4 regions of the Janthinobacterium sp. SUN033 genome follow, and region 3 is predicted to be linked to each of the others. Evidence: predicted binding sites of a transcription regulator. Region 3 holds the regulator's gene; each other region holds the start of a gene.
The links. Region 3 encodes sigma-54, which starts transcription at its own class of promoters, with help from an activator protein. Its sites were predicted from a motif close to TGGCANGNAANCTGCTTT; they were not measured.
Positions count from the first base shown of each region.

Region 1 (7,563 bases), on a different contig from region 3:
CTACTTAAGCATTCGGGCGGCGTGGTCGACTTCCAGCGCCAGTTCTATGGCATCGACACCAACTGGCTGCACGTGAACCAGTTGGCCGGCGGCAAGCTGAGCACCACCATCGGCATCGACTATGGCCGCTCCAGCGATGACCGCACCGGCTATGAGAACTATATCGGCGAAGTGTACGGATTGAAAGGCAAGCTGCGCCGCGACGAGCAGGATGTCGTTTCCAGCCTCGATCCGTATATCCAGGCGGAATGGCAAGGCGGCCCATGGCTGCTCAGCGCAGGTGTGCGCTACAGCAAGATGAAAGTGGCGGTCGACGACCATTTCCTCAGCAACGGCAACGATAGCGGCAGCCTGGAGTTCAGCCACACGACGCCCGTGCTGGGCCTGCTGTATAAACTGACGCCGAACGTCAACGTCTACGCCAGCGCCGCGCGCGGTTTCGAGGCCCCAACCTTGAACGAACTGTTTTACTCGGGCACAGGCGGCGGCTTCAATTTCAACTTGAAGCCGGCCACCAGCACCAACCTGGAAGCGGGTGTCAAGGCCAGGATCGCAAACAACACGCACGTGAATGCGGCCTTGTTCCAGATCAAGACCAACGACGAACTAGTGGTCGACAAGTCCAGCGGCGGGCGCACCAGCTATCGCAATGGGGGTAAAACCTTGCGCCAGGGCATGGAAGTGTCGCTGGATTCGAACCTGCCATATGGCTTCACGACCAAAGTGGCGCTCACCAGCCTGCATGCCGTGTATGACCAGGCATTTGGCGGCGTGCGCGAAGGCAGCCGCTTGCCGGGCGTACCCAGCGCCAACCTGTTTGCGGAGCTGGCCTGGAAAGATACGCTCGACCGTTTTGGCGCAGCGCTGGAAAGCGTGGCTAGCAACCAGGTCTACGCGGAAGACAGCAACATCGAAAAACCGGCGCCCGGCTACACGGTATTCAATGCGCGCTTCAACGCCAGGCAAAACGTGGGCAATTGGCGCTTCAAGGAGTTTGCCCGCCTGAACAACCTGTTCGACAAGACCTACGTGGGTTCCGTCATCGTCGGCGACAGCAACAAGCGCTACTATGAAGCGGCACCGGGACGTAATTGGTTGCTGGGCGTTAGCGCCCAATATAGTTTCTAAAACTAAAAAGCCCGCGCCTCTTCCGATGCGCGGGCTTTATTGTCATTCAACATGGCCTGCTATGGCCGTGCTTCCTTCACGCTATATTTCTCGAAGATGGCTTTCAATTCGCCGCTGGCCGCCATTTCGTTCATGGCTGCCTGCAGCAACTTGCCCACGTCGAGCTGCTGGCGGCTGACGGCCAGGCCCACCGCCCAGCCCGCACGCGGCAGGCGGGCGAACGCCACTTCGCTCATGGGGAAAGCGGGATCGCTTTTCAGCACCGATTCGATTTCCGAACGGTTGGCCAGCACGGCATCGAGCTTGCCCGCCTGCAATTGCTGCAAGGCTTCGGCTGCCGTATCGAAGATGCGCACGTCGTCGCGGTACTTGCCATTCTCTTCACCCAGCATCAGCATGGCCGCGATCGACACCTTTTCCACGCCGATGCGCTTGCCGGCCAGCGAGGCGACGCCATCGAATTGCGGCACGGCTTGCGCACTGCGCGCCAGGCGCACGGTTTCCACGTAGTATGGCGCGAAGATCTCGACCTTGTCGTTGTCCGCCATCAACTTCTTGTCGACCGGCACATGCAACATCACATCGGCGGGGCCATAACCGAGGTAATGTCCCTTCCACACCATATTGCGCAAATCGTCGTTGAGGTTTTCGCCGGCGGGAAATGGCAACAAGCTCAGTTTCAGCCCCAGCTTTTTCGCCAGCGCTTCGGCAATATCGATATCGATGCCCGTACCCTTGTCGGAAAACGGCGCGAATTCGTTGTACACAGCCACTTTCAGGCTGCCCGACTGCTGCACCTTTTGCCAGTCGGCGCGCGCCGGCGCGGTTGCGCACAGCGCCAGGCAAGCGAGCAAGATCATCGCGCGCGCGCCCCGGAATTGAAATGAACGCATGGGACTCCTTCGTGATCAGTTCGACTTAATTCGATTCGCGGCGGGTTTCCAGGTAAGTCTTGATGGCCCACATTGCTTCCTGGTTGAACACGCCTTCGAACGGCGGCATGTACACGGCACCATTGCGCACTTTACCGTGGCGGATGGTGGTCAGGTAGTAATTGTCCGTTTCCTTGTAGCACGCCTGTTTCTTTGTCTCATTCTTGATACCGAAACAATCGCGGTCCAGCTGGCGCAAGTCCGGCGCGATGCCGCCGGAGATGGCTTCGATGCCGTGGCAGCGGGCGCAATTCTGGTTGTAGGCCGATGTGCCTACCGTCAAGGCCAGTTTGTTGCCCCGATACGGATTTTGCTCAAGCCATTTGTCGCCCACCTTGGGCAAGCCCGTGGTATCGACGCCTTGCGGCGTGACATTGCCGTGCGCATAGGCATGCGGCAAGGTCAGCAGGGAAGTGAGGGCAACGGCGCCGGCCGCCGCCACGCCGAGCAGGGTACGAATGGAATAGGTCATGCTGGTCTCCTTGGTTTTTTAGTCAATACCAAAGAAGAGCAAATGCCATGCCATGCGTCTATGCCCCACATCCGGCCGCCCATGTATCAATTTGGAACAGCTGCAACACGTAGTTGTGTCACCGCGCGCCTCAGGCGGCGGCCACCGTGCAGATACTGCCGCGCGCCTGCTGCTCGAAAGTGATACGCACGGGCAAAAATCGGGCAATCACCTCCGCATTCGTCAGCGCGTGCTGCGATACCTTGTTGCAGCTGAAGGTACCGCCGCCCGCCAGCGCCATGGGCAGCAAGAGCTGGTCGGCCAGGTGCTCGCCGACGGCCGCGTCCGTCTTGAGGTAGGCGCGCACCTCGTTCAACAGGCGCTTGGCCACGGACTCGGCCAGCAAGGACTTTTCGCCGAACGAAGTAAACACTTCCGTGACATGCTCATGCTCCAGGGTCAGCAGCAGGACGTTGCCCGGCCCCTGCTCCGCCGGCAAGCCGACGAGGCGCAGCTGCTTGCCGCTCCAGCCCATGCCGCTGGCGACACGCTCGAGCTCGCGCTGCGCCACCTGCACATGCACGCCCGCCACCACGCTTTCCGCATACCCCGCCTTCCGTTCGCCGCGCTGCAGCAGTTGAATCGGCTGCAAGCGCCGGCACGGTTGCACGGTGGCCGTCACCTCGCCGCCGCCCGCAGGATGAAAGCCGTAGCGTTGCAGCGCGATCTCCACCTCGGCGCCCATCTGCTGCAGGATGCGGCCATACGCGCGCTGCAAAAAATGCACGGGAGGCGCCATGGCATTGTGCGTGCCGCCAGTGATGCGCACGGTGGATGGCCCATCCGCATGCAGCAGGGCCGGCAGCAAGGTTTGCAGCACCAGGGTGCAGCTGCCGGCGCTGCCGATGGCAAAGCGGTAATCGCCGCCGCGCAGGGGGCCGGGAACGAATTCCAGGCTCGACGCGCGCAGCGCCACCGGCGTCGTGCGCGCCCCGCAAATGGCGGTTGCCGCCTGCACGGCCAGCAGATGCTGGCGCAGCAAGCCGGGCTTTTCCCGTCCCGCGCGAATGTTACTCAGCCGAAACGGTTGCCCCGTGATCATCGACAGGCTCAGCGCCGAACGTAAAATCTGTCCGCCGCCTTCGCCTTGCGCTCCATCTATTTCTATCATCTCTGTTTTCTCTCTCTTATCCTTTGACGCAGACGACCTGCTTCAAGATATGCACGACATCGACCAGCTCGCGCTGCGCCAGCATCACCGCATCGATATCCTTGTAAGCCATCGGGATTTCATCGATCACGTTTTCATCCTTGCGGCATTCCACGCCTTCGGTGGCGCGGATCTGGTCATCCAGGTTGAAACGCCGCTTCGCTTCCGTGCGGCTCATCGTGCGTCCCGCGCCGTGGCTGCAGCTATGGAAACTCTCGGCATTGCCCTTGCCGCGCACGATAAAACTCTTCGCGCCCATGGAGCCGGGAATGATCCCCAGTTCGCCCGCGCGGGCCGACACGGCGCCTTTGCGCGTGATCAATACATCCTTGCCGAAGTGGTGCTCCTTCTGCACATAGTTATGGTGGCAGTTGACGGCCTCCACGTGCGTCTGGAACGGTTTATGGATGACCGTGCGCACGGCGGCGATCAGGTTCTGCATCATCACTTCGCGGTTGTTGCGGGCGAAACGCTGGGCCCAGCCCACCGCTTCCACGTAATCGTCGTAATGCTGCGTTCCCTCGGCCAGGTAAGCCAAATCCTGGTCGGGCAGGTTGATGAAGTGGATGCGCATATCCTGCTTGGCCAGTTCGATGAAATGCGTACCGATGGCATTGCCCACGCCGCGCGAACCGGAATGCAGCATGAACCATACGGAACCCTGCTCGTCGAGGCACACTTCGACGAAGTGGTTGCCGCTACCCAAGGTTCCCAGATGACGGTAATTGTTCGTATTTTTCAGCTTTGGCGTTTTCAGGCAAATCGCATCGAATTCATCCTTCAATTGCAGCCACGCGGCATCGACCACCGATGGCGGCGTATGCCAGGAACCTTCATCGCGGCCGCGGTGGCCGCGCGTCTTCGGCGACATCCCGTGCGGAATGGCGCGTTCGATGGCGCTGCGCAGCGGTCCCAGGTTATCGGGCAGATCGTTCGCCGTCAGCGTGGTTTTCGCCGCCATCATGCCGCAGCCGATATCCACGCCCACGGCCGCCGGAATCACGGCGCCCAGGGTGGGAATCACGCTACCGATGGTCGACCCCTTGCCCAGGTGGACGTCGGGCATGACGGCGATATGCTTGTAAATGAACGGCAGGGTCGCCGTGTTGCGCAATTGTTTTTTGGCCGCTTCTTCGACAGGCACGCCACGCGTCCACATTTTCACTGGACGGCTGCCTTCGGTATGCAGGACTTCGTATTCTTCGTTTTTCATCGCTATTCTCTTCTTCTATTGTATAGGGGGTGATGACCAGGGTTGGTGAAACAGTTGCCGACGCATCGGCCCAGGATGTAGTTCCACCGGCATTCATCAGTACGACAACCCGACAAGGGGGGACAGGATTTCTGGCAGACGCACTGCGCCTGCCAGGCCGGTCTGACGCGGCTGATCGATGTAATCCTGTCGGCATTCGGGGTACTACGGCGCATGACAAGCGTGGACAGGACGCCTCTTATGTAGTCCTGTCCGCATTCATGCGCTTTGCTTCAACAACCTGGTGCTGCGATATCGATGGCGGCGATTTCTCCCACCCAATGGGCGGGATCCAGCCGGCCGGCGGCAAAGGCGGCGATGATCTTGAAGACGTCGTCGGAAAAACCGCCGATATTCAGAATATCCTCGCGCTCCATCGCCTGCGTGGTGGCATGCGGCGCAATATCGATGCACACCAGTTTTGCTTGCGGATTGCGCTGCTTGAAGACATTCCACTGTCCCATCGTCGCCGTGGCGCCGCTGCGTTTGGCGTCGATCCACGATTCGTTATCGGACACATAGATCACCAGGTCGGCCAGCTCCTTCTTGCTGTTCATGCGCAGCAGCGGCGCGCTGCAATTGGTACCGCCGCCACCGATGGCTGCCAGCTTGGCCGCGTTGCTCATCACGCTATCATCCGCGCCAAGTCCGCACGGCACCACGCTGTGCTCGAACGGCAGCACCATGGCATCCGGATTCTTGCGTAGCATGGCCGCCGCCACCAGCGCCGCCACATCGATGCAACGCACGCTCGACGTGGCGCTGCCGCGAAAACCGCTGACGGGCGAGGACATCGAGCCGGAGACGTCGGGGCACACCACCACCCTGCCAGCGATCCGCGGCACGTTCAGCAGCGATATTTCCAGCGCCTGTTCCAGCGCTTCGCGCACGATGGCCGGCACGTGCTCGCCGGCCGCCATGCAAGCCGACATCAGCTGGTACGGAAACACCCGTGCCCGGCCAATCGCCTCGGGATCGCGCAGCTTGGCGGCGATCAGCTCCGGCATGCCGGCTATCGCATACACGCCGTGGCGGCCAAAGGTATTCAGATTCATGCGCACCATCTGCCAGCTGCCCTGGCGGGCGATCTGCGCCCAATCCTGTGCGCTCAAGGGCAGCGCCGTCAGCATCTGGAAGGGCACGTCCGGTATCGTTTGCGCTGGATCAAGCTTGTAAGCTTCGAATGCGGCCAGCACCGGCGGCAAGGCCGCGGCATCGTACGGCTTGCCGATCAGCCAGGCGAAGAAGGCCGCGCGCCACGCTTCCTGCGGTTTCGGATGCACCATCTTGACCACGTCGGCCAGCGATGGCGCATTGCCCACGGCCGCGGCCAGCAAGGCTTGTTCCGACGCGCCGTTCAGCCATGCCTGCACCAGCTTTTTCGGACGCGATCCCAGCGACTTGCGGCCCACGGCCCCCGAGCGCATGATCTGCACGAAGTTACGCAGCATCTTGCCGCTGTTAATCACACGCTGAAAGGCCGGCGCGCATTCCGCGGCACCCTGGCCCGCCAGCACGGCCACCACCAAGGCCGGCATGTCTTTCATGTAGCCCCGTTCGCGGCAGTACACGGCCGTCTGCGCAATGAAGGCCGGCTCGACTGCCTTGCACAGCTCGCGTACTTTCGCCAGTTGCGTTTCGGCGCTGGCATAAAACGTCGCATTCAGGCAACCGGTGGCCGCGTACTGCGCCAGCTGATGCCGGGGCGTCAGCGCGTAAGCGGGTGCGCCTTCGGCATTGCGTGCCAGCGCCGCTGGCATGGTTGCTGTCTGTTGCGCGCTCTGGAATAACTGGGCGTTGGCCATTTTTCGTCCCTCTCTGCTCTCTACGTTTATCTCGTTGCTATCTCCTCTAATGCAAGCGCTGTGCCAGCTTTCAATATTTCCTTAAAAATTCCGATAACCAATTGATTTTATTAAATAATATTTAAATACAAGCTGTTCAGTGGAAATATCCCTGTCACTGAAATTTGGAATATAATTATCTTTTCAGATAAATTTTTATCCCATATATGCAAGCAAAACGCACCGTCGTCATCGGCTTTCTCGGCACGCAGCTCGACAATGGCAGGGGAGCGGCGCGCTGGGAAAAGTGGCGTCCCAGCATCGCCCTGACCCAGCACGAGGACAAGATCATCGACCGCTTCGAGTTGCTGTACGCGGGCAGCCAGTTTGACAACCTGGTACGCCAGGTGTCGCAGGATATTGCCAGCGTCTCGCCTGAAACCAGGCTGATCTCCCATGAACTGCCCATCAGCGATGCCTGGGACTTCGAGAATGTGTATGGTGCGCTCTATGATTTTGCCAATAGCTACCCCTTCGATCCGGACAAGGAAGACTATTGGATCCACATCACCACCGGCAGCCACGTGGTACAGATATGTATGTTCCTGATGACGGAAGCGCGCTATTTTCCCGGCCGTCTCGTGCAAACATCGCCGCCGAAGCGCCAGGCCACCGGCAATCCCGGCAGCTACGCATTGATCGACCTCGATCTGTCGCGCTACGACCAGATTGCCCAGCGTTTTACGCGCGAGCAGGCCGAAGGCGTGGCCTTCCTGAAGTCCGGCATCGCCACGCGCAATGCGAAA
Region 1 is NZ_JAPQNV010000010.1:1,223-8,785, reverse strand. Features, by position in the region: gene OX460_RS28360 (TonB-dependent receptor) at 1-1,128, shown strand, start outside; gene OX460_RS28355 (transporter substrate-binding domain-containing protein) at 1,188-2,021, opposite strand; gene pedF (cytochrome c-550 PedF) at 2,047-2,532, opposite strand; gene rtcA (RNA 3'-terminal phosphate cyclase) at 2,663-3,682, opposite strand; gene OX460_RS28340 (RtcB family protein) at 3,699-4,934, opposite strand; gene OX460_RS28335 (RNA-binding protein) at 5,207-6,778, opposite strand; gene rtcR (RNA repair transcriptional activator RtcR) at 6,985-7,563, shown strand, end outside.
Region 1: pedF (cytochrome c-550 PedF) is a predicted target of sigma-54. The motif match lies at 2,568-2,585, and genes of this name have one in related genera.

Region 2 (7,563 bases), on a different contig from region 3:
CCCGGCCTCGACGGCTTTGAAGTGTGCCGCCGCCTGAAGGAGATACCGTCCTTGCGCCAGGTACCGGTGATCTTCCTGTCGGCCCAGTACGATACGGACGACAAGGTGCGCGGCTTCGCGCTGGGCGCCGTCGATTTCATCGCCAAACCCTTCCAGGCCGAGGAAATCCTGGCCCGCACGGACGCCCACGTGCGCCTGGCGCGGGCGCAGCTGCAGCTGGCGCAGGAGCGCGCCAACCTGGAACGGCGCGTGGCCGAACGCACGGCCGAACTGGAGCAGGTGGCCAGCACCTTGGCGCGCGAAGTGCAGATCCGCCGCGCCAATGAAGAATTGCTGCGCCTGTCCGGCCAGGTCTTCGAAGCGACGCAGGACGCCATCCTGATCACCGATCCGGCCGGCGTCATCGTCACGGCCAATCCCGCCTTTACGCGCATCACCGGCTACGCGGCGCAGGAAGTGGTGGGCACGGACATTTTGCGCCTGCACGCCGAATACACGGGCGAGGCGGTGCTGCTGGCCCTGCGCCAGGGCTTGCGCAGCAGCGGCTGCTGGTCGGGCGAGGTGCAGACGCGGCGCAGGAGCGGCGACACCTATCCCTGCCTGCTCAGCGTCTCCACCGTGCACGGCCCCGACGGCGCCGTCGTCAACTACATCGGCGTCTTCCTCGACATCAGCGAGCGCAAGGCGGAGCAGCATCTGATCGATTTCCTCTCCTACCACGACGCGTTGACGGGTTTGCCGAACCGCGTGCTGCTGCGCGAGCGCTTTGAACAGGCGCGCGCGAACGCCCTGCGCGACAGCCAGCAAGTGGTGCTGATGTGCCTGGACCTGGACCGCTTCAAGAACATCAACGATTCGCACGGCCAGGCCGTGGGCGACAAGGCGCTGCAAGTGGTGGCGCGTTTCCTGTCCGGCTGCGTGCGCGAAGGCGACACGGTGGTGCGCCAGGGCGGCGACGAATTCCAGATCCTGCTGCAGGACGATGCCCTGCTGGGGCGCACGCTTGCGCTGGCGCAAACCATCCTGGCCGGCTTGCGCGAGGAACTCAGCGTCGATGGCGAGCGTCTGGCGCTGACGACCAGCATCGGCATCGCCATGTGTCCGGCCGACGGCGACAGCCTCGACGACGTGCTGCGCCACGCCGACACGGCCCTCGTGCGCGCCAAGGAAATGGGGCGCGACCATTACGCCTTCTTCACGGAGCGCATGGGCAGCGACATCCGCGCCCGCCTGGCGATGCAGCAGCAGCTGCGCGGCGCCATCGGCCGCGATGAATTCGAAGTGCACTACCAGCCGCAGATGTGCTTGCGCACGGGCGCCTTGCTGGGCGCGGAAGCCTTGCTGCGCTGGGATAACCCGGTGCTGGGCAAGGTGCCGCCCGGCCTGTTCATCGCGCTGGCCGAGGAATATGGCTCGATCACGGCCATCGGCGAATGGGTGCTCGAAAGCGTCTGCGCGCAAATCCGCGCCTGGCACGACGCGGGCCTGGGCAGCATCAAGGTGGCCGTCAACCTGTCCGGCAAGCAGTTCGCGCAAGACCGCACGGTGCCGTTCGTCGAGGCGGCCCTGCGTAAATACGCCATCGCGCCTGCCTGCCTGGGCATCGAAATCACGGAAAGCACGGTGATGGGCGACCCGGACAAGGCGGTGGCGGCCCTCACGCGCCTGAAGGATATCGGCGTGGGCATTTCGCTTGACGACTTCGGCACCGGGTATTCCAGCCTCGGCTACCTGAAACGCTTCCCCATCGACGTGCTGAAGATCGACAAATCGTTTGTCGACGACGTCACCACCAGCAGCAGCGATGCGGCCATCGCCCGTTCCGTCATTTCGCTGGCGCATAACCTGGACATGCGCGTCATCGCCGAGGGCGTGGAAACGCGCGAACAGGTGGATTTTTTGACGGAACACGGCTGCGACGAAATGCAGGGCTATTACTTCAGCCGCCCCCTGGCCGCGGAAGCCTTCACGGCCTTGCTGCGCGAACGGCGCGTGCTGACGGTGGCGCCGGCAGCCGTGTCGGCATAAGCACACCCCGCGCCGCGCCTGCACGATAACTGCACTGATATGGTGCGGGCGCCGCAATGCGGTGCATGATTCTCACGTTTCTTCCCTCTGACGCTGGCATGCATCCTGCTTTGTAGATCGTTATTTACACGATTGCAGTGCATGCCAGACAGCCCACATTTCGCAACGCCTTCTGCCGCCAGCGCGCACAGCGCCTGGCAGGCGCATTTGCGCCTGGGCTTTGCGCTGCACGATGGCGTCAGCCGTCTCGTCGAGCGCACGCACAGGGGCCCCCTGCGCGTGCAAAAGCCCCTGTATCCGGAAGGCGATGCCGTCTGCCACGCCATCGTCATCCATCCGCCCGGCGGCGTGGTGGGCGGCGACCAGCTGGCCGTCGACGCCACGGTGGGCGAGGGCGCGCACGCCTTGCTCACGTCGCCGGGCGCCGCCAAGTGGTACCGCGCGAACGGCCATGTCTCGGGCCAGCACCTCGTGCTGCGCGCCGGCAGCGGCGCCGCCATCGAGTGGCTGCCGCAGGAAAGCATCTTCTTTGACCAGGCTTGCGTGCGCCTGCGCCACGAGGTGGAACTGGCGCCGGACGCCCGCTACATCGGCTGCGACATCGTCTGCCTGGGCCGCAGCGCCTCGGGCGAAATGTTCAATACGGGCAGCATCAGCCAGCAGGTGCAGATCCGCCGCGGCGGCAAGCTGCTGTGGTGGGAGCAGGGCGTGCTGGCCGCCGGCGGCGCCCTGATGGCCAGCCCGCTGGGATTGGGGGGGCACACGGTGTGCGCCACCCTGATCGCCGTCGGCATGCCCGTTTCTCCCGCCGTGCTGGCGGCCGTGCGCGAGATCGCCGTGCCGGCCGGCGCCGCGTTTGGCGCCACGCACATGAAAGCGCTGGTGGTGGTGCGCCTGCTGTGCGGCGACAGTGAGGCGGCGCGCCGCATCATGCTGGCCGCCTGGCAGCTGCTGCGTCCCGCCATGCTGGGACGCGACGCCGTCGTGCCCCGCATCTGGAACACTTAATCAGGAAAGAAGCGCAAGGAAAACCATGGACCTGACTCCCCGCGAAAAAGACAAGCTGCTCATTTTTACGGCCGCGCTGCTGGCCGAACGGCGCCTGGCGCGCGGCTTGAAGCTCAATTATCCGGAAGCGGTGGCCCTGATCAGCGCCGCTATCATGGAAGGGGCGCGCGACGGCAAGTCGGTGGCGCAGCTGATGTCGGACGGCACGAAGATTCTGTCGCGCGCCGACGTCATGGACGGCATCGCCGAGATGATCCCCGATATCCAGGTGGAAGCGACCTTCCCCGACGGCAGCAAGCTGGTGACCGTGCACCACCCGATACCGTAGTTTTGATTGCATGGCAGGGCGCCATCCGCGCCGTGCCTGTGTGGCGCCGGCGATCCGCCGGCCAGCGTAGAGCGCTTTGACGAAGGAAAACATTATGACCCCAGGCGAATACAAATTGGAAGAAGGCGAAATCAGCCTGAATGCGGGCCGCGCCACGGCTACCGTGGTGGTGGCCAACCGGGGCGACCGGCCGATCCAGGTGGGCTCGCATTTCCACTTTTTCGAAGTCAACCCGGCGCTGGCCTTCGAGCGCTGGCGCGCCTACGGCATGCGCCTCAATATCACGGCCGGCACGGCCGTGCGTTTCGAACCGGGCCAGCAGCGCACGGTGGAACTGGTGGCGCTGGCGGGCGAACGCAAGGTCTACGGCTTCAATGGCGCAGTGATGGGTGAACTGCAAGACATTCCACCGGGAAAGGATTGAGATGGCCAGCATTCCCCGCAGCGCGTACGCCGAGATGTTCGGCCCCACCAAGGGCGACCGCATCCGCCTGGCCGACACGGAACTGTTCATCGAGATCGAGCATGACTACGCGATCTACGGCGAAGAGGTGAAATTCGGCGGCGGCAAGGTGATCCGCGACGGCATGGGCCAGTCGCAGCGCTGCGCGGCCGAGGTGATGGATACCGTCATCACGAATGCCGTCATCCTCGACCACTGGGGCATCGTGAAAGCGGACATCGGCCTGAAAAACGGCCTGATTTTCGGCATCGGCAAGGCGGGCAATCCGGACATCCAGCCCGGCGTGACCCTGGCCATCGGCGGCGCGACGGAAATCATCGCCGGCGAAGGCATGATCGTCACGGCCGGCGGCGTCGACACGCATATCCACTTCATCTGCCCGCAGCAGATCGAGGAAGCGCTGATGAGCGGCGTGACCACCATGCTGGGCGGCGGCACGGGGCCGGCCGTGGGCACGGCCGCCACCACCTGCACGCCGGGGCCGTGGCATTTGCACGCCATGCTGGCCGCCGCCGACGCCTTCCCGATGAACCTGGGCTTCATGGGAAAAGGGAACGTCAGCCTGCCGTTGCCGCTGGAAGAGCAGGTGCGCGCGGGCGCCATCGGCCTGAAACTGCACGAAGACTGGGGCAGCACGCCGGCCGCCATCGACAATTGCCTGTCCGTGGCCGACCGCATGGATATCCAGGTGGCGCTGCACAGCGATACCCTCAACGAGGGCGGCTTCCTGGAACACACGCTGGCGGCCTTCAAGGACCGCACCATCCACACGTTTCACACGGAAGGGGCGGGCGGCGGCCATGCGCCCGACATCATCGCCGCCGTCGGGCAAGCCAACGTGCTGCCTTCGTCAACCAACCCCACGCGTCCGTTCACCGTCAACACGCTCGACGAGCACCTGGACATGCTGATGGTGTGCCACCACCTGGATCCGGCCATCGCCGAAGACGTGGCGTTCGCCGAGTCGCGCATCCGCCGCGAAACCATCGCCGCGGAAGACATCCTGCACGATATCGGCGCCATCTCGATGATGTCGTCCGACTCGCAGGCGATGGGCAGGGTGGGCGAAGTGATCATGCGCACCTGGCAGACGGCGCACAAGATGAAGGTGCAGCGGGGCGCGCTGGCGCCCGACACGGCGCGCAGCGACAATTTCCGCGCCAAGCGCTATATCGCCAAGTACACGATCAATCCGGCCATCACGCATGGCATTTCGCACGTGGTGGGCTCGATCGAGGCGGGCAAGATCGCCGACATCGTGCTGTGGAAGCCGGCCTTCTTCGGCGTCAAGCCGTCGATGATCTTAAAAGGCGGCATGATCGCGGCGGCGCAGATGGGCGACCCGAACGCCTCGATTCCCACGCCCCAGCCCGTGCACTACCGCATGATGTTCGGCGCCTTCGGCGGCGGCCTGAAAAAGTCGTTTACGTTTGTCTCGCAGGCGGCCTACGAGCTCGATATCGGCCACCAGCTCAAACTGAATAAATCCGTCATCGCCGTGAAGAACATGCGCGGCTTGCGCAAGCACGACATGGTCCACAACAGCGCCACGCCGCACATGGAAGTAGACCCGGAAACCTACGCCGTGCGCGCCGACGGCCAGCTGCTCGTGTGCGAGGCGGCCGCTGTGCTGCCCATGGCGCAGCGCTATTTTCTATTTTAGGCAGGAGACAAGCATGCTCACTTTGCATACCAAACTGACGGCAGACGATCATCGCGCCGCCGTTGCCCAACTGGTGCTGCCCTACGACCAACGCGAAAAATGCCGGCTGCGCGCCGTGCTGTCGAATGGCGAGGACGTCGCCGTGTTCACCGTGCGCGGCACGGTGCTGCGCGACGGCGAACGCATGACGGGGCCGGATGGCCAGGTGGTGCAGATCGTCGCCGCGCGCGAACCGACCTATCTGGTGCAGTGCGCGGATGCGCATACCCTGCTGCGCTGCGCCTTCCACCTGGGGAACCGCCACACGCAGGCGCAGGTGGGCGACGGCTTTTTGCGCATCCGCAAGGACGTGGTGCTCAAGGAGATGCTGGAAGGCTTGCAAGCGACTGTGACGGAAGAAAGCGCGCCGTTCGAGCCCGAGGCGGGCGCGTATGGCGGCGGCCATGGTCACCACGATGGTCACGGCCAGCACTTGCTGGCGCCCGTGCCGCTGCGGCAAAAGATCCACCGCCCCGGTGACGCCGCATGATGCAGGCGTCGGCCCTGCTGCATTTGCTGCAGTTCGCCAGCCCGGCCTTGCCGATCGGCGCCTACAGTTATTCGCAGGGGCTGGAAGCGGCGCTAGAATCGGGCTTGGTGACGGATGCGGCCACGGCGCGCGAATGGATCGCCCAGCATCTGGCGCAGGTGGTGGCGCGCTGGGAGGCGCCCCTGTGCTGGCGCTTGATGCAAGCCTTCGAAGCGCAGGATCTGCACGCCGTGCAGCGCTGGAGCGAGCGTTTCATCGCTTCGCGCGACACGGCGGAATTTCGCGCCGAAACCATCCAGATGGGATATTCGCTGACCAAATTGCTGGCCGAGCTGGGCGTGGCCGACGGCGTGCTGATCGACATGCTGCAGGGCCAGCCGGAGGTGGCCCTGCCCACCGCGTATGCGTGCGCCGTGGCGGCGCTGGCCATTCCGCGCGAAGAGGCGCTGCTGGCCATGCTGTTCGCCTGGGCGGAAAACCAGGTGCTTGTCTGCGTGAAATCCGTGCCGTTGGGGCAGGTGGCGGGCCAGCGGCTGCTGCTGTCGCTGCGGCCGGACCTGGAAGCGGCGGCCTTCACGGCGCAAACCTTGCAAGACGACGAGATGGGCAACTGGGCGCCTGGCCTGTCGCTGCTGTCGATGCGGCACGAAGTGCAGTACAGCCGGCTGTACCGCTCCTGAACACTACCACGAGAGACTACAACATGACATCGATTACCTCAAACCCCCTGCGCGTAGGCATCGGCGGCCCCGTCGGCTCGGGCAAGACGGCCCTGTGCGAAATGCTGTGCAAGGGCATGCGCGAGCGCTACGACATGGCCGTCATCACGAACGATATCTATACCAAGGAAGACATGGAAATCCTGCTGCGCGCCGATGCCTTGCCGGCCGAGCGCCTGATGGGCGTGGAGACGGGCGGCTGCCCGCACACGGCCATCCGCGAAGACGCGTCCATCAACCTGGAAGCGATCGCGCGCATGCAGGCAGACTTTCCGAATCTCGACTTGATCCTGGTCGAATCGGGCGGCGACAACCTGGCCGCCACCTTCAGCCCGGAACTGTCGGACTTGACGATTTACGTGATCGACGTGGCTGGCGGCGAAAAAATCCCGCGCAAGGGCGGGCCCGGCATCACGCGCTCGGATTTGCTCATTATCAACAAGACGGACCTGGCGCCCTACGTGGGCGCCAACCTGGACATCATGGCGCAGGACGCCAAACGCATGCGCGGCGAGCGCCCCTTCGTGTTTACCAACCTGCGCAGCGGCGACGGCGTGCAGGTCGTCATCGATTTTATCCGCGAGCAAGGTTTGCTCGATCAACCAGGCAAGGAGCTGTAATGAGCGCAAGATTGATGAAGAAAACGGCCGCCGTGGCGGCGCTGTGCCTGCTGGCCTTGCCCGCCATGGCCCATCCCGGCCATGGCGAGAACGCCGGCTTCCTGGCCGGTTTCGCCCATCCGTTCACGGGCATCGACCATTTGCTGGCCATGCTGGGCGTGGGCATCTGGGGCGGCCAGCAGCGCGGCGGCCTGGCCCAGCCCGT
Region 2 is NZ_JAPQNV010000001.1:304,083-311,645, forward strand. Features, by position in the region: gene OX460_RS01425 (EAL domain-containing protein) at 1-2,028, shown strand, start outside; gene OX460_RS01430 (urease accessory protein UreD) at 2,170-3,036, shown strand; gene OX460_RS01435 (urease subunit gamma) at 3,062-3,364, shown strand; gene OX460_RS01440 (urease subunit beta) at 3,459-3,788, shown strand; gene ureC (urease subunit alpha) at 3,790-5,490, shown strand; gene ureE (urease accessory protein UreE) at 5,504-6,019, shown strand; gene OX460_RS01455 (urease accessory protein UreF) at 6,019-6,699, shown strand; gene ureG (urease accessory protein UreG) at 6,723-7,358, shown strand; gene OX460_RS01465 (HupE/UreJ family protein) at 7,358-7,563, shown strand, end outside.
Region 2: OX460_RS01430 (urease accessory protein UreD) is a predicted target of sigma-54. The motif match lies at 2,123-2,140, and genes of this name have one in related genera.

Region 3 (7,563 bases):
ATCACGGCCAGCAAGCATCTGGATGAACCCGACTATTTCATCACCAATTTCAGCATGGTGCGCATGGACTTGACGGGCAAGCCCAGCTATATCGTGTCGGGCACCAAGCTCACGCATTATCCGCTGGACGATTCGTCCGATATCGACCAGCCCTTCGTGCGCAAGCTCACGCCAGGCATGCCGCCGATGAACATGAATGCGGAACAGGCGCATATCGACCAGGACAATACCCGGCTGCAACTGCACCGCAAGGTCGTGATCGACCGCGTGGCCAGTCCGAAGGCGCAGAACCTGACGGTCAAGACGGAAGCGCTGACGGTGTTCCCGGACGAGGAAAGAATGGAAACGGACGTGCCTGTCGATATCCTGACGGGCGCCTCGCGCATCAATGGCATCGGCATGAAGGCGAATAACGCCACCGGCGTGGTGGAAGTGCAGAATGCGCTGCGCATGGTCCTCCCGCCGAAACCGCGCCCGGCCGCGGCGGCAAAATGACAGAATGAAACAAGGAAACCATACTATGAAGAACATCTTGCTGTTGACCGTATTTTCGCTGGCCATCATGGGCGTGGCGCATGCCGAGAAGGCCGATTCCGAGAAGGAAGCCGTCATCACGGCACGCAGCGGCCACGTCGATGACGTCAAGCAGGTGCGCACCCTGACGGGCGACGTCGTGCTGGTCAAGGGGACCCTGACCATGAAGGCGGGCCGGGCCCTGATCACGGAAGACCCGCAAGGCTACCAGTTCATCACCTTCTGGGCCGATCCCGGCAAGCTTGCGACCTTCCGCCAGAAGCGCGATGGCGCGGGCGACCTGTGGGTCGAAGGCGAAGCGGAGCGCGTGGAATACGACAACAAGACGGAAGTGGTGAAACTGTTTTCCAGAGCCAAGCTGACGCGCCTGGAAGGCGCGAAAGTCACCGATGTGGCCAATGGCGCTTTCATCTCGTATGACAGCCGCAAGGAAGAATTTGCGATGGAAAATTCCAACAGCGGCACCAGCACCGCCGATGGCGGCAGCGTGCGCATGGTGATCCAGCCGAAGACCAAGGCGCCGGCAGCGGAGAAAGCGCCGGCCACGCCCGCGCCAGGAAAGAAATAATGGAAAATACACGTTGCGGCAGCACCCTGATCGTTCGCGGGCTGCAAAAAACCTATGGCAAGCGGCAAGTCGTGCATGATGTTTCGCTGCAAGTCGAATGCGGCGAAGTGGTGGGCTTGCTGGGCCCGAACGGCGCCGGCAAGACCACCTCGTTCTACATGATCGTCGGCCTGGTGCCGTCCGATGGCGGCAGCATCGATATCAGCGGCGTGGATATCTCCAGCCTGCCGATCCACCGCCGCGCGCAGATGGGCCTGTCCTACCTGCCGCAGGAAGCGTCCGTCTTCCGCAAGCTGACGGTGGAAGACAATATCCGCGCCGTGCTGGAAATCCAGACCGTCGAAGGCCGTCCGCTGACGAAGGCCGAGATCGAGGAGCGGCTGGATAAATTGCTGGCCGACTTGCAGATTGAAAAGCTGCGCGAGAACCAGGCGCTGTCCCTGTCCGGTGGCGAACGCCGCCGCGTGGAAATCGCCCGCGCGCTGGCCACCGATCCCCGTTTCGTGCTGCTCGACGAGCCGTTCGCCGGCGTCGATCCGATCGCCGTGATCGAGATCCAGCGCATCGTGCGTTTCTTGAAGGAGCGCAATATCGGCGTGCTGATTACCGATCATAATGTGCGTGAGACGCTGGGTATTTGCGACCGCGCCTACATCATCAACCAGGGCTCGGTGCTGGCGTCGGGACGCCCCGACGACATCATTGCGAACGAGTCGGTACGCCGGGTCTATCTGGGCGAACACTTCCGCATGTAAGCCAATGAAACAATCATTGCAGCTGCGCACTTCGCAGCACCTGGCACTGACGCCGCAGTTGCAGCAATCGATACGCCTGTTGCAATTGTCTACCCTGGAATTGCACCAGGAACTCGAGCAATTGCTGACGGACAATCCCTTGCTCGAACGCCTCGACGATCCGCTCGACCGCTCGCTGCGCCTGCTGTCCGACGGGGCCTTGAGCTCCACGGCCGCACCGGCCGAAGCGCCGCCCCAGCCACCAGGCCAGGAGGCGCCCGCAGCGCCGGCCGAAGCGGAAGCGTTTGACGGCGAGGGGGGCGACAGCCCGGCCGCCGCGGATGGCGGCGACAGCGACTGGAGTGAGGCGAGCCGGGGCAAGGCGCCCGACGACGAAGATTCGCGTCCGCAATTGGAGGCCCATCACTGCACTCTGCGCGAACACCTGATGGAGCAGATGCGCGTGACGGTGCTCGAATTGCGCGACCGCGCGCTGGTCGAGCTGATCATCGACGCGCTCGACGACAATGGCTACCTGGAAGAGTCGCTCGACGACATCCTGGCGCGCCTGCCGGAAGAGCTGGAAATCGACGCCGACGAGATGCGCACGGCCTTGTCGCTGCTGCAAAGTTTCGATCCGCCGGGCGTGGGCGCGCGCAACGCGTCCGAATGCCTGGCTCTGCAAATCAAGCGCTTGCCGCACATCGCCATGGTGACGCGGCGCATGGCCCTCGTGATCGTGGAAAAGCACCTGGCCTGGTTTGCCCAGCGCGATTTCAACAAGCTGAAAAAAGCCCTCGATTGCGACGATGAAGACTTGCGCGAAGCGCAGACGGTGATTCGCCAGTGCAATCCGCATCCGGGCGCCGTGTTCGCCTCGGACGTGTCCGATTACGTGGTGCCCGACGTCGTCGTCAAGCGCGCGCGCAATGGCTGGCAAGTCACCCTGAACAACGACGTCATGCCGCGCCTGCGCGTCAACGCCATGTACGCCAACTTGCTCAAGCAGGGCAAGGGGGAGGGCGCCATGGGCGCACAGTTGCAGGAAGCCAAGTGGCTGATCAAGAATATGCGCCAGCGCTTCGACACGATCCTGCGCGTGGCGCAGGCGATAGTAGAAAGACAAAAGAACTTTTTCTCGCATGGGGCCGTTGCCATGCGCCCCCTTGTGCTCCGTGAAATAGCTGATACACTGGGTTTACACGAGAGTACTATCTCGCGGGTAACAACTCAAAAGTACATGCTGACCCCGCACGGCATGTTCGAGTTGAAATATTTCTTTGGTAGCCACGTCGCCACCGAAGCGGGGGGCGAAGCGTCATCGACGGCGATACGGGCATTGATCGTGCAACTGACAGGAGCAGAAGACCCTAAAAATCCTTTATCCGACAGTAAGATTGCGGACATGCTGGGGGAACAAGGCATGGTGATTGCGCGACGTACTGTTGCCAAATACCGGGAAGCATTAAAAATTCCGCCAGTGAGCCTGCGTAAGTGTTTGTAAGTTTTTTTCGGTTCCTCTGCGGGCCGGATAGGATGGACCGCACGAACCCGATCATCTTTAGGAGTGTGTATGAATCTCACCATCAGCGGACATCATCTCGAAGTGACACCAGCCATCCGTGAATACGTACAAACGAAGCTGGAGCGCGTGAAACGTCATTTCGATCAAGTCATCGATATCGCCGTGATTCTGACCGTGGATAACCTCAAAGAGAAAGAAAAACGTCAAAAGGCTGAAGTCAACCTGCGTTTGAGCGGCAAGACTGTCTATGTGGAAAGCTTGGCGCACGACCTGTACGCCGCGATCGATACCCTGATCGACAAGCTCGATAGGCAAGTGATGAAATACAAAACCAAAGTGCAAGGGCACGGTAAAGAGGCGATCAAGCATCTGCCAGACAACTCCGAGGAAGAAGCCGTCGTCGCCGTCTAAGGCCACCCGCTTCCAGCAGTTGTGATCAACTAAGGGCGCACATTGCGCCCTTTTTTGCGCCCAGCGGAACGCAATGTTCCCCGCGCAGGCATTAGAATATTCGCACTTTCACTTCTTTCCTGCCTGCCATGAGCGACTTCGTCCAGACTTCCATCCGCAACCGCACCGGGCACATCGTGCTTGACCGTCCGAAAGCCTTGAATTCCCTGTCGCTGGAGATGGTGCGCGCCCTGAGCGCGGCCCTGCTGGCCTGGCGCGACGATCCGCAGGTGGACGCCGTCGTGATCCGCTCCAGCAGCGACAAGGCCCTGTGCGCCGGCGGCGACATCCGTTTCTTTTACGATGCGGGTCTGGCCACGCCGCAAGGCGGCAGCGCCCTGCTGGAAGATTTCTTCACGGAAGAATATGCTTTAAATCATTTAATTCATTTCTACCCGAAACCGTATATCGCCGTGATGGATGGCGTGGTGATGGGCGGCGGCATGGGCGTGGCGCAAGCCGGGCCAGGCAACCGCTTGCGCATCGTGACGGGCCGCACGCGCATGGCCATGCCGGAAGTCAATATCGGCCTGTTTCCGGACGTGGGCGGCAGTTATTTCCTGTCCCGCCTGGCCGGCCAGCTGGGCCTGTACCTGGGCTTGACGGGCTTGACGATCAACGCGGCCGACGCCCTGTACACGGGCCTGGCCGATGTCTACCTGCCCGAAGCGCAGATGGGGGCGCTGCTGGACCTGTTTCAATCGACGCCGGGCGAGGCCTTGCCTGTGGCCATCAAGGCGCTGGCGGCGCCATTCCAGGCCGAGGCGGGGGTATCTCCCCTGGCCACGGCGCGCGCGGCGCTGGACCGCCATTTCAGCGCCGGCTCCGTGGCGGCCATCATGGCTTCGCTGGCGCAGGACGACGGCGCGTTCGCCACCAAGGCGCTGGCGGCCATGCGCCTGCGTTCGCCCTTGATGATGTCGGTGACCCTGGAATTGCTGCAGCGGGGCGCCCACCTGGGCGTGGCCGATTGCCTGCGCCTGGAGCGCACAGTCGTGCGCCACAATTTCGAACATGGCGAAGTGCTCGAGGGCGTGCGCGCGCTGGTGGTCGACAAGGACAATGCGCCCCGCTGGAACCCCGCCAGCCTGGACGAAGTCGACGCGGCCATGGTGGCGCGCTTCTTTGCCCCCGTCTGGCCGGCCGCGGCGCATCCGCTGCGCCACCTCGATTAATTAGCTGCGCTCGCGGTGGCGTAGAACGACGCGCTCGTTGGGGCCGAAATATTGCGCCAGCCGCTCCGCCATGTACACGGAGCGGTGCTGGCCGCCCGTGCAGCCGAGGGCCACCGTCAGGTAGCTGCGGTTGTCGGACTTGAATGACGGTAACCATTTCTCGATGAAGGCGCGGATGTCGGCCAGCAGTTCCAGCGCGCTCGGCTGCGCGTCGAGGAAGGCGATCACGGGCGCGTCGCGTCCGTCGAGGGGGCGCAAGGCCAGGTCGTAATAGGGATTCGGCAAGGCCCGCACGTCGAAGACGAAATCGGCGTCCAGCGGCACGCCCAGCTTGAAGGCGAACGATTCGAAGAACAGGGTCAGCGGCGCGCGTTCGGAGGCGACGATATCCTTGATCCAGGCACGCAGCTTGTTGGCGCTCAGTTCCGACGTGTCGATCACATGGCCCAGCTGTTCGATGGTCGACAGGCGTTCGCGCTCTTCCGAAATGCACTCGATCAGGGTGCGGCGGCTGGCCGGATTCTGGTTCGGACGCAATTCGTGCGACAGCGGATGGCTGCGCCGCGTTTCCGAGAAGCGCGCCACCAGCGAATGCGTGGTGGCTGTCAGGAACATGACCTTGACGTCGTGCCCCTGGTCGCGCAGCAGGGCCACATTGTGCGGCAGGCTGGTCAGCGATTCGGCGCTGCGCGCATCGACGGCGACGGCCAGTTGCGGTGTACCTTCGTCGAGCAGGGTCTGCACCAGGCTGGGCAGCAAGGCCGGTGGCAGGTTGTCGACACAATAGTAACCGGTATCTTCCAGCACATTGAGCGCGACGGATTTACCGGAGCCGGATATTCCGGTGATAAGGACGATATGCATAACCCGATCATACAATAAAGACCGGCGCTCCGCTCCCAAGGCAACTATCTTTACAAATTATTGCAATTTGGACTGTAGTATTGGTTAAACAAAAGAGGGCGTGCTTCTTGCAACGCTAGTCGCCACTCATGGTAAGTCGTTGGTGAAGCAGGGAATTCACGCAGCACTGCTGCGTGCCTGCGCAACGGTTCGCCCTTGCAAGGGTGAACTCCACTGCAGACTAGTCGCCACTCATTGCTAATCTCTGCCGTTCCATGAACTCCTGCAAGGTATCGATGCCGCGCAGTTGCAAAATCGTATTGCGCACGGCCGCTTCCAGCAGCACGGCGATGTTGCGGCCGGCGGCGACGGGGATGACCACCTTGCGTACGGGCAAGCCCAGCACGTCTTCCGTGGGGAACAGGAATGGCAGGCGCTCGACTTCTTCTTCCAGCGCGTTGCGGCGCACGAGGTGCACGATCAGCTTCAGGCGCATCTTGCGGCGCACGGCCGTTTCGCCAAAGATGGCCTTGATATCGAGCAAGCCCAGTCCCCGCACTTCCAGCAGGTTTTGCAGCAGGGGCGGGCAGCGGCCTTCGATCATGTTGGGCGCGATGCGCGAAAATTCGACGGCGTCGTCGGCCACCAGGCCATGGCTGCGCGAGATCAATTCCAGTCCCAGTTCGCTCTTGCCCAGGCCCGAATCGCCCGTGATCAGCACGCCCACGCCCAGCACGTCCATGAACACGCCATGCATGATGATGCGCTGCGCCAGTTTTTTCGACAGGTAGACGCGCAGGAAGTCGATCACTTGCGCGGCCGGCAGCGGGGTGGAGAACAGGGGGATGTTTTGCTCGTCGCAGATGGCGAGGATGTCGGGTGGCGTTTCCAGCCCTTGCGCGATGATCAGCGCGGGCGGACCGCCGGCGATCAGTTCGCCGATCACGTGGGTGCGCGTGTTGACCTTCAGACGCTGGTAGTAATTGATTTCTTGGTGGCCGAAGACCTGGATGCGGCCCGGATGGATCAGGTTCAAGTGGCCCACCTGGTCGGCGGCCGAGGAGACGTCGCCCGAGATCAGGCGCTCGCCGCCGGGGAAGCCGGCGAACCAGCCCAGTTGCAGACTTTCACGATTATCGTCGTACAGGCGTTGTATCGTCAGCGGCGTTTGCAACATGGCAGTCTTCTTCAGGAGTGGAGGAATACCTGAAGTTTAACCTGCCGCTTGCAGACTGGGTTGCCAATTGACGATGCGCGAATGCACGGATTTCGGTTCCGGATCCGTGGCCAATGCCGTGCGGAAGGCGTCGTCGGAAAACATTTCGGCGATTTCCGACAGGATTTCCAGATGTTGCTGGGTGACATGATCTGGAATCAGCAGGAAAAACAGCAGATTGACGGGCTTGCCATCGGGCGATTCGAATGGAATCGGCTCGGCCAGGCGCACGAAGGCGCCCAGGGGCGCTTTCAAGGTTTTGCTGCCCTTGACTCTGCCATGCGGCACGGCCACGCCATGACCCAGGCCGGTCGAGCCCAGGCGTTCGCGGGCAAACAGATTGTCCGAGACGGTAGAGCGGGCGATGCCGTAATTGTTTTCGAAGATCAGGCCGGCTTGCTCGAAGGCGCGCTTTTTACTGGAGACTTCCAGGTCCAGCAGGACGTTCTCGAGGGATAATATTTTGCTAAGATTAGTCATGACACTCAATGAAATGGTGCAATGCGCAGAGGGCTTGC
Region 3 is NZ_JAPQNV010000004.1:190,377-197,939, reverse strand. Features, by position in the region: gene lptC (LPS export ABC transporter periplasmic protein LptC) at 1-495, shown strand, start outside; gene lptA (lipopolysaccharide transport periplasmic protein LptA) at 521-1,102, shown strand; gene lptB (LPS export ABC transporter ATP-binding protein) at 1,102-1,857, shown strand; gene OX460_RS17975 (RNA polymerase factor sigma-54) at 1,862-3,340, shown strand; gene raiA (ribosome-associated translation inhibitor RaiA) at 3,410-3,772, shown strand; gene OX460_RS17965 (enoyl-CoA hydratase/isomerase family protein) at 3,901-4,986, shown strand; gene rapZ (RNase adapter RapZ) at 4,987-5,850, opposite strand; gene hprK (HPr(Ser) kinase/phosphatase) at 6,071-7,006, opposite strand; gene OX460_RS17950 (PTS sugar transporter subunit IIA) at 7,043-7,525, opposite strand.

Region 4 (7,563 bases), on a different contig from region 3:
TTCCGCTTCGATCTGTTCCTGGGCGACCAGGTAGTGTTTGACGTCAAGGGCGGCCGGCGCCAGCAGATGCGCGCGGCCAATGGCGATGCCGCGGGAGACCGGGATGCCGTGGAGCGTGAAAGATGCCATGGGGTGACCTGTCGGAATGCGGCTGCGGCTGCGTTCGGCGGGCATTACTCGCCTTCGCCAAACCTGTCATTAATCAGGGCGGTGAGCGCATCGACACATGCCTGCTCATCATCGCCCTCGGCTTCCAGGGTCACTTTTGCGCCCTTGCCGGCGGCCAGCATCATCACGCCCATGATGGACTTGGCGTTGATGCGGCGCGCGTTGCGGGTCAGCCAGACGTCGCTCTTGAACTTGGCGGCGAGCTGGGTAAATTTGGCGGAGGCGCGTGCGTGCAATCCCAGCTTGTTGATGATTTCGAGTTCTCTTTGAATCATTTTTGTATGGTCTCTATCCCTGAATGCACTACGCTGATGACAATCTTGGCCTATAAAAACCGCCGCCTTCAGGGCGGCGGCCATGCACTTCCTTATTCTCCCACGCGGATGCGGTTATCGACGCGCACGGCGCCGCTTTGCGCACCGGCCAGCGCCATCTCCACCACCACGTCGAGCGTGTCGCGGCGATACGTGATGGCGCGCAGCAGCATCGGCAGGCTGATGCCGGCGATGACTTCCACCCGCCCCGCATCGGCCAGCTTGTTGCAGCAGTTCGACGGCGTGCCGCCCTTCACGTCGGTAATCACCAGCACGCCGGAGCCGTCGTCGAGGCGGCAGATGGCGTCCGACGCCAGCTTTTGCACTTCCGCCAGGTCCTGGTCGGCGACGACGTCGATGGCTTCAAACCGTTCCGTTGGCCCGCGAAACACATGCGCGCAGGCGGCGATGAAGGCCTGTCCCAGCGGTGCATGTGTCATGAGCAAAATCCCTACCATAGTCATTTCACCTTCTAGCGCTGCTGCGCTTGCGCAACGCCATGCTCGACGGCGTCGACAAACATGGCCGCCACGTCAAAGCCCGTCTGCTGCATGATTTCCTGGAAGCAAGTCGGGCTGGTGACATTGACTTCCGTCAGATAGTCGCCGATCACGTCCAATCCTACCAGCATCAGGCCACGCGCGGCCAGGATCGGGCCCAGCTTTTCCGCGATTTCCAGGTCGCGCGCCGTCAAGGGTTGCGCCACGCCCGTGCCGCCGGCGGCCAGGTTGCCCCGCACTTCCCCCGCCTGCGGGATACGCGCCAGCGAAAACGGCACCGGCTTGCCGCCGATGACGAGGATGCGCTTGTCGCCCTTGACGATGTCGGGAATAAACCGCTGCGCCATGATGGTCTGCGCGCCATTCTCGCTCAGGATCTCGATGATGGCGCCCAGGTTCAGGCCATCGGCCTTGACGCGGAAGATGCCCGTGCCGCCCATGCCGTCGAGCGGCTTGAAGATGACGTCCTGGTGCTTGGCGTGGAAAGCGCGCAGGCGCGCTTCGTTCGACGTCACCAGGGTCGGCGAGGTGAATTCGGAAAACTGGGCAATGGCCAGCTTTTCATTGTTGTCGCGGATGGCGGACGGCTTGTTGAAGACGTGCGCGCCCTGCTTTTCCGCCAGTTCCAGCAGATACGTACCGTACACGTACTCCATGTCGAACGGCGGGTCCTTGCGCTCGATGATGGCGTCCAGGGCCGACAGGCGCACTTCTTCGGTGGAAACGACCTTGTACCAGTCGCGCTCGTCGCCCGTCAGCTCGATATGTTTCACCAGTGCCGTGACGATGCCCTCTTCCAGCGCCATGTCCTTCTGTTCGAAGGCGTACACGGCGTGGCCGCGTTTGGCCGCCTCGCGCATCATGGCGAAGGTGGAATCTTTGTAAGTCTTGAAGCCTGCCAGCGGGTCGGCAAGGAATGCAATTTTCATGGTGCGTCCAATCGGGGAGCCTGGATAAGGAATGCTTGATTCTAGCCGAGATCGCCGGGCGCGGTAGTCACCGCGCCCGGCAAGCCGCAGGGATGGATCAATACACCTCGGGATTCGGGTCCGTGCGCTCCATTTCCAGCGACGCGGCCAGCAAGGCCAGGCGCGCCACCACGCCATACACATAGAAGCGGTTCGGCGCGGCCGTGCCCGGCTTGGCCTTCAAGTCCGGCACGGCATGCTGCTGGGCAAATGCCAGCGGCACGTACTGCGAGCCGGGCGCGTTCAGGTTCTGGTCCACGCCCTTTTCCGCGTGCACGCGGTAGAAACCGCCCACCACATAGCGGTCGATCATGTACACGACCGGCTCGGCCACGGCATCCTTGATGCTTTCAAAGGTCGGCACGCCTTCCTGGATGATGACATCGGTGACAACCTTGCCGTCCTTGACAATGGACATCTTGTCGCGCTGCTTGCGCGACAGGTCACGCACTTCGCCGGCGTCGCGCACCGTCATGATGCCCGTGCCATACGTGCCCGCATCGGGCTTGACGATGACGAAGGGCTTTTCCTTGATGCCGTATTCCTTGTATTTCTTGCGGATCTTGGCCAGCAGCACGTCGACGCTGGCGGCCAGCGCATCTTCGCCCTCGCCTTCCTGGAAGTTCACGTCGCTGCACTTGGCGTGGAAGGGGTTGAGCATCCACGGGTCGACATCGATCATCTTGCCGAATTTTTTCACCACTTCATCGTAGGCCGTGTAGTGGTTGCTCTTGCGGCGCAAGGCCCAGCCCGCATGCAAGGGCGGCAGCAGGCTTTGCTCATGAATATTTTGCAAGATATCGGGAATGCCGTCCGACAAGTCGTTATTCAGCAGAATCGTGCACGGGTCGAAATCCTTCAAGCCCAGGCGGCGGCCATTGTTCAGGCGCACGAGGGGCTCGATGACGAGCATGTTGCCATCTGGCAACGCCAACGGTGTCGGCTGGGTGATGTCGGGCGACCAGGAACCGAAGCGCACGTGCAGCCCCGTCTGGCGGAAGATCTGCATCAATCGCGCCACGTTTTGCAGGTATTGCGGCGTGGTGTTGTGCAATTCCGGCACGATCAGCAGGTTGCGGGCATCCGGGCAATACTTGTCGATGGCGGCCATGGCCGCCTGCACGGACAAGGGCAGCATTTCCGTCGCCAGATTGTGGAAACCGCCAGGGAACAGATTGGTATCGACGGGCGCCAGCTTGTAGCCCGCATTACGCAAGTCTACCGAGCAATAGAAGGGCGGCGTGTGCTCTTGCCACTCCATGCGAAACCAGCGCTCAATGGCCGGCGTCGCGGCCAGAATCTTTTTTTCGAGGTCGAGCAGCGGTCCGGTCAGGGCCGTGACGAGATGGGGAACCATAGTTACATCCTTAAATTATGTGCAGTATTCAAAAAAGCACACAGAACTGCCGACTATATTACCGTGTAAGTACCCCAAATCGGGGCAAAAGCCTTGTTTTAAAGACCTTTTCCATTCCCATAACGAAAAAAAGGCGCCTCAATGAGGCGCCTTTTCCAGCAGGACATGCCGCGCCGGGGCGCTGGCATGCCAGATAATTGCTATTTAGCCATGATAAGCTTGCTCGCCGTGGCTGGTGATATCGAGGCCTTCGCGCTCTTCCTCTTCCGGTACGCGCAGGCCGATGACGATGTCGACCAGTTTATAGGCAACGAGGGAAACCAGGGCCGACCAGAGGATGGTGGTGCCGACCGCTTGCGCCTGCACCCACACCTGATGGCCGATCGAGTACGGATCCGCCGACATCTTGTTGGTGACATAGTCGAAGATGCCCTGGCCGCCCAGTTGTGGTGCAGCAAACACGCCCGTCAGCAAGGCGCCCAGGATACCGCCCACGCCATGCACGCCGAATACGTCGAGCGAATCGTCGGCGCCGATCAGGCGTTTCAGGCCATTCACGCCCCACAGGCAGACGACACCGGCCAGCAAGCCGATGACCAGGCCGCCCATCGGGCCGACAAAGCCGGCCGCCGGGGTGATCGCCACCAGGCCGGCCACGGCGCCGGACGCGCCACCGAGCATGGAAGGCTTGCCCTTGGAAATCCATTCGCCAAACACCCACGACAGGGTGGCGGCAGCCGTTGCCAGCAAGGTATTGACGAAGGCCAAAGCCGCCACGTCGCCTGCTTCCAGCGAGGAACCGGCATTGAAACCGAACCAGCCCACCCACAGCAGCGACGCGCCGATCATGGTCATCGTCAGCGAGTGCGGCGCCATCGATTCGCGGCCGTAACCGACGCGCTTGCCGATCATGATGGCGCCCACCAGGCCGGCGACAGCGGCGTTGATGTGCACCACGGTGCCGCCGGCGAAGTCCAGCGCGCCTTTTTGCCAGATCCAGCCCGCCTTCAGGGCTTCGCTGGCCGAGGTGGCGGCATTGGTGATCAGGTCAGGACCGGTCCAGAACCACACCATGTGGGCCGCTGGCAGGTAGGCGAACGTGAACCACAGCACGACGAAGGCCAGCACGGCGGCAAACTTGGCGCGCTCGGCAAAGGCGCCGACGATCAGCGCGCAGGTGATGGCGGCAAATGTGCCCTGGAAAGCGACGAAGACGAACTCGGGAATGACGACGCCCTTGCTGAAGGTGGCGGCGGCGGCAAACGTGCCCTTGGCCGGATCCCAGATGCCGTTCAGGAACAGGCGGTCGAAGCCACCGAAGAAGGCGGTTTTTTCCGTGAAGGCGATCGAGTAGCCGTAGATGCACCACAGCACGATGACCAGCGCGAACACCATGAACACCTGCATCAGCACCGACAGCATGTTTTTCGAGCGCACCAGGCCGCCGTAGAACAGGGCCAGGCCGGGGATCGTCATCAAGATCACCAGCAAGGTGCTGATCATCATGAAACTGGTGTCGCCCTTGTTGGCAACGGGCGCGGCGGCTGGCGCGGCAGCGGCCGGGGCCGGAGCGGCGGCAGCCGGAGCGGCGGCGTCAGGCACGGGCGTCACGGCCGGAGCGGCGACGGCCGCGGTCGTGGCAGCCTCCGTCTTGGCGGGCGCATCGGCAAAGCTCGGCGTGGCGACACCAAACGCACACAGACAGGCTATCCCGGCTAGCAATTTTGTTATATTTTTATGCATCAATATTCCCCTTAGAGCGCTTCGTTGCCGGTTTCACCGGTACGGATGCGGATGACCTGTTCCAGGTTGTAGACGAAAATCTTGCCATCACCGATTTTACCGGTACGCGCGGCGCCTTCGATCGCTTCGATGGCCTGGTCGACAATGGCGTCATCGACGGCCGCTTCAATCTTGGTTTTTGGCAAGAAATCAACGACATACTCGGCGCCACGGTAGAGTTCCGTGTGACCTTTCTGGCGGCCGAAACCCTTGACTTCCGTGACGGTAATGCCTTGCACATTGATAGCCGACAAGGCTTCGCGTACTTCGTCCAGTTTGAACGGTTTAATGATTGCAGTAATCATTTTCATGGCTGTCTCGCTTAAAAGGTTTTCGATACGGTCAGCACGAGACCGGATTTCGCCAGATTCTTGCCATTCGGTGCCAACGATACGATATTGGCCTTGACGACCGCCAGGGCAACGGTCGCCATGCCGAAGTCCTTGGTCACGCCGATCTTGTAATCGCTGTAGCTGAGGGAATCGTTGTGCTCAACCTTCTGGCGCCCGGCGTGCAGATTCAAGATGTAACCGTCGTGCACCTCGACGTTGGCGCCCACGTCGAGGTAGCCGCTGTTCTTGCTGTCGGCCACGCCGAACAGATTGGTGGTCGAATGCGAGTACTTGATGTACGCGGGGCCATAGCCCAGCTGGCCGTACAGCTCGAAGGTGTTGGCATTGGTGCTCAGTCCATTCGATGGGTAGAAGTAGTACAGGCCGCCCACGTCATAGGTAAAATCCTTGCTGATCTCGCCCCGCTTGCCGCCGTAGATATCCCATTCCAGATTGGTATCGCCGCCGCCGTCCTTGATCCATTTGATACTCGACAGCCAGGTGCCCACATACAGGCCCGTCGGGTTATGGGTATAGTCGGCACCGCCGCTGATGGCCGGGTTCAAGCGGCTTTGCGAGATGCCGCGGTAACGGTAGTCGCTGGTCAGCGCCACGTTGTAGCTCACCACGTTATCAGGTACCGCTTCGGCCGCAGCAGGCGCCGCCACTGCATCCTGGGCCATGGCGCTACCGCACAAGGCGGTCATGGCCAGCGTCAACGCTGCAGCTAAAGTCATGTTCTTGGACAGATTCTTCATGGCGATTCCCTTTTATTGAACTTTTAAAGCGGTTGAGGTTTAAAATCTTGGCTGGAGATCACAAAGCGTTCATACCTTCTTTAGCAGAATACGTGCCAGCTCTATTGCCACCTTGACAGGTGCATTTCCGTCCATACATACCCTGCACACGGCCAGGAATGCGGCAACGGACTGCTGAAGCACAATGAAGCGCCCAGTTTCGCACCAGATTAACGCCGCTGTGCACCGCAATGGTGCGATGCACCGGCCGCACCATAAAAGGACTGACCATGGACATGAATACCTTCTTTAACGACTTGCAGGGCAAGATCCATCAAGCCATCGAAAACTCGCCGGCCAAGGATATCGAGAAAAATGTGAAATCGATGATGACCCAGGGCTTCGCCCGCCTCGATCTCGTCACGCGCGAGGAATTCGATATCCAGGCGCAAGTACTGGCCAAGACCCGTGCCAAACTGGATGCACTGGAATTGCGTCTGATCGAACTGGAAACGCGCCTGAACGATCCAAAAGCCTGAACCGCTGCTGCACGCAGGGCGCCGTAATCGGCGACCTTGCTGGCATACCTCAAGCCTCACACCTTTTCAAGCGCTAGACTGATCCTGCCCGCGTCCGCGCTACAGGGGAGTCTGATGAGCCTGGCCGTCCTGAAAAGCCGCGCCCTGGCCGGCATGGAGGCGCCCGAGGTAAGTGTCGAAGTCCACCTTGCCAATGGCTTGCCTTCGTTTACGATAGTCGGCCTGCCGGATACGGAAGTGAAGGAGTCGCGCGACCGCGTGCGTGCCGCGTTGCAAAACTGCGGCTTCGAGATGCCGGCGCGGCGCATCACGGCCAATCTGGCGCCGGCAGACTTGCCCAAGGAATCGGGCCGCTTCGACTTGCCCATCGCACTGGGCATCCTGGCTGCCTCCGGCCAGTTGCCGGGCGACCAATTACAGCACTATGAATTCGCGGGCGAACTGTCGCTGTCTGGCCAGTTGCGTCCCATCCGCGGCGCCCTGGCCATGACCTTTGCCATGCAGCGCAGCCAGTCGGGCACGCCACGCGCCTTCATCTTGCCGCAGGCGAACGCGGACGAGGCGGCTCTCGTCAGCGATGCCTGCATCTATCCCGCCCACAGCCTGCTCGAGGTCTGTGCGCATTTTGCCAGGCACGCCAGCCAGACTGCCCTGCAACGCCACCAGCCCGTGCTGGCACCGCACGCTTTTCCCTATCCCGACTTTGCCGACGTGCAAGGGCAGCTGCAGGCACGACGCGCACTGGAAGTGGCGGCAGCGGGCGGTCACAACATCCTGATGGTGGGACCACCGGGCGCAGGCAAGACCATGCTGGCCAGCCGCTTCCCCGGCGTGCTGCCGCCCATGAGCGATGAAGAGGCGCTGGA
Region 4 is NZ_JAPQNV010000007.1:256,236-263,798, forward strand. Features, by position in the region: gene ptsP (phosphoenolpyruvate--protein phosphotransferase) at 1-129, opposite strand, end outside; gene OX460_RS26705 (HPr family phosphocarrier protein) at 174-443, opposite strand; gene OX460_RS26710 (PTS fructose transporter subunit IIA) at 536-940, opposite strand; gene gshB (glutathione synthase) at 955-1,911, opposite strand; gene gshA (glutamate--cysteine ligase) at 2,009-3,307, opposite strand; gene amt (ammonium transporter) at 3,512-5,050, opposite strand; gene OX460_RS26730 (P-II family nitrogen regulator) at 5,062-5,400, opposite strand; gene OX460_RS26735 (TorF family putative porin) at 5,412-6,179, opposite strand; gene OX460_RS26740 (accessory factor UbiK family protein) at 6,449-6,697, shown strand; gene OX460_RS26745 (YifB family Mg chelatase-like AAA ATPase) at 6,812-7,563, shown strand, end outside.
Region 4: OX460_RS26735 (TorF family putative porin) is a predicted target of sigma-54. The motif match lies at 6,260-6,277, and genes of this name have one in related genera.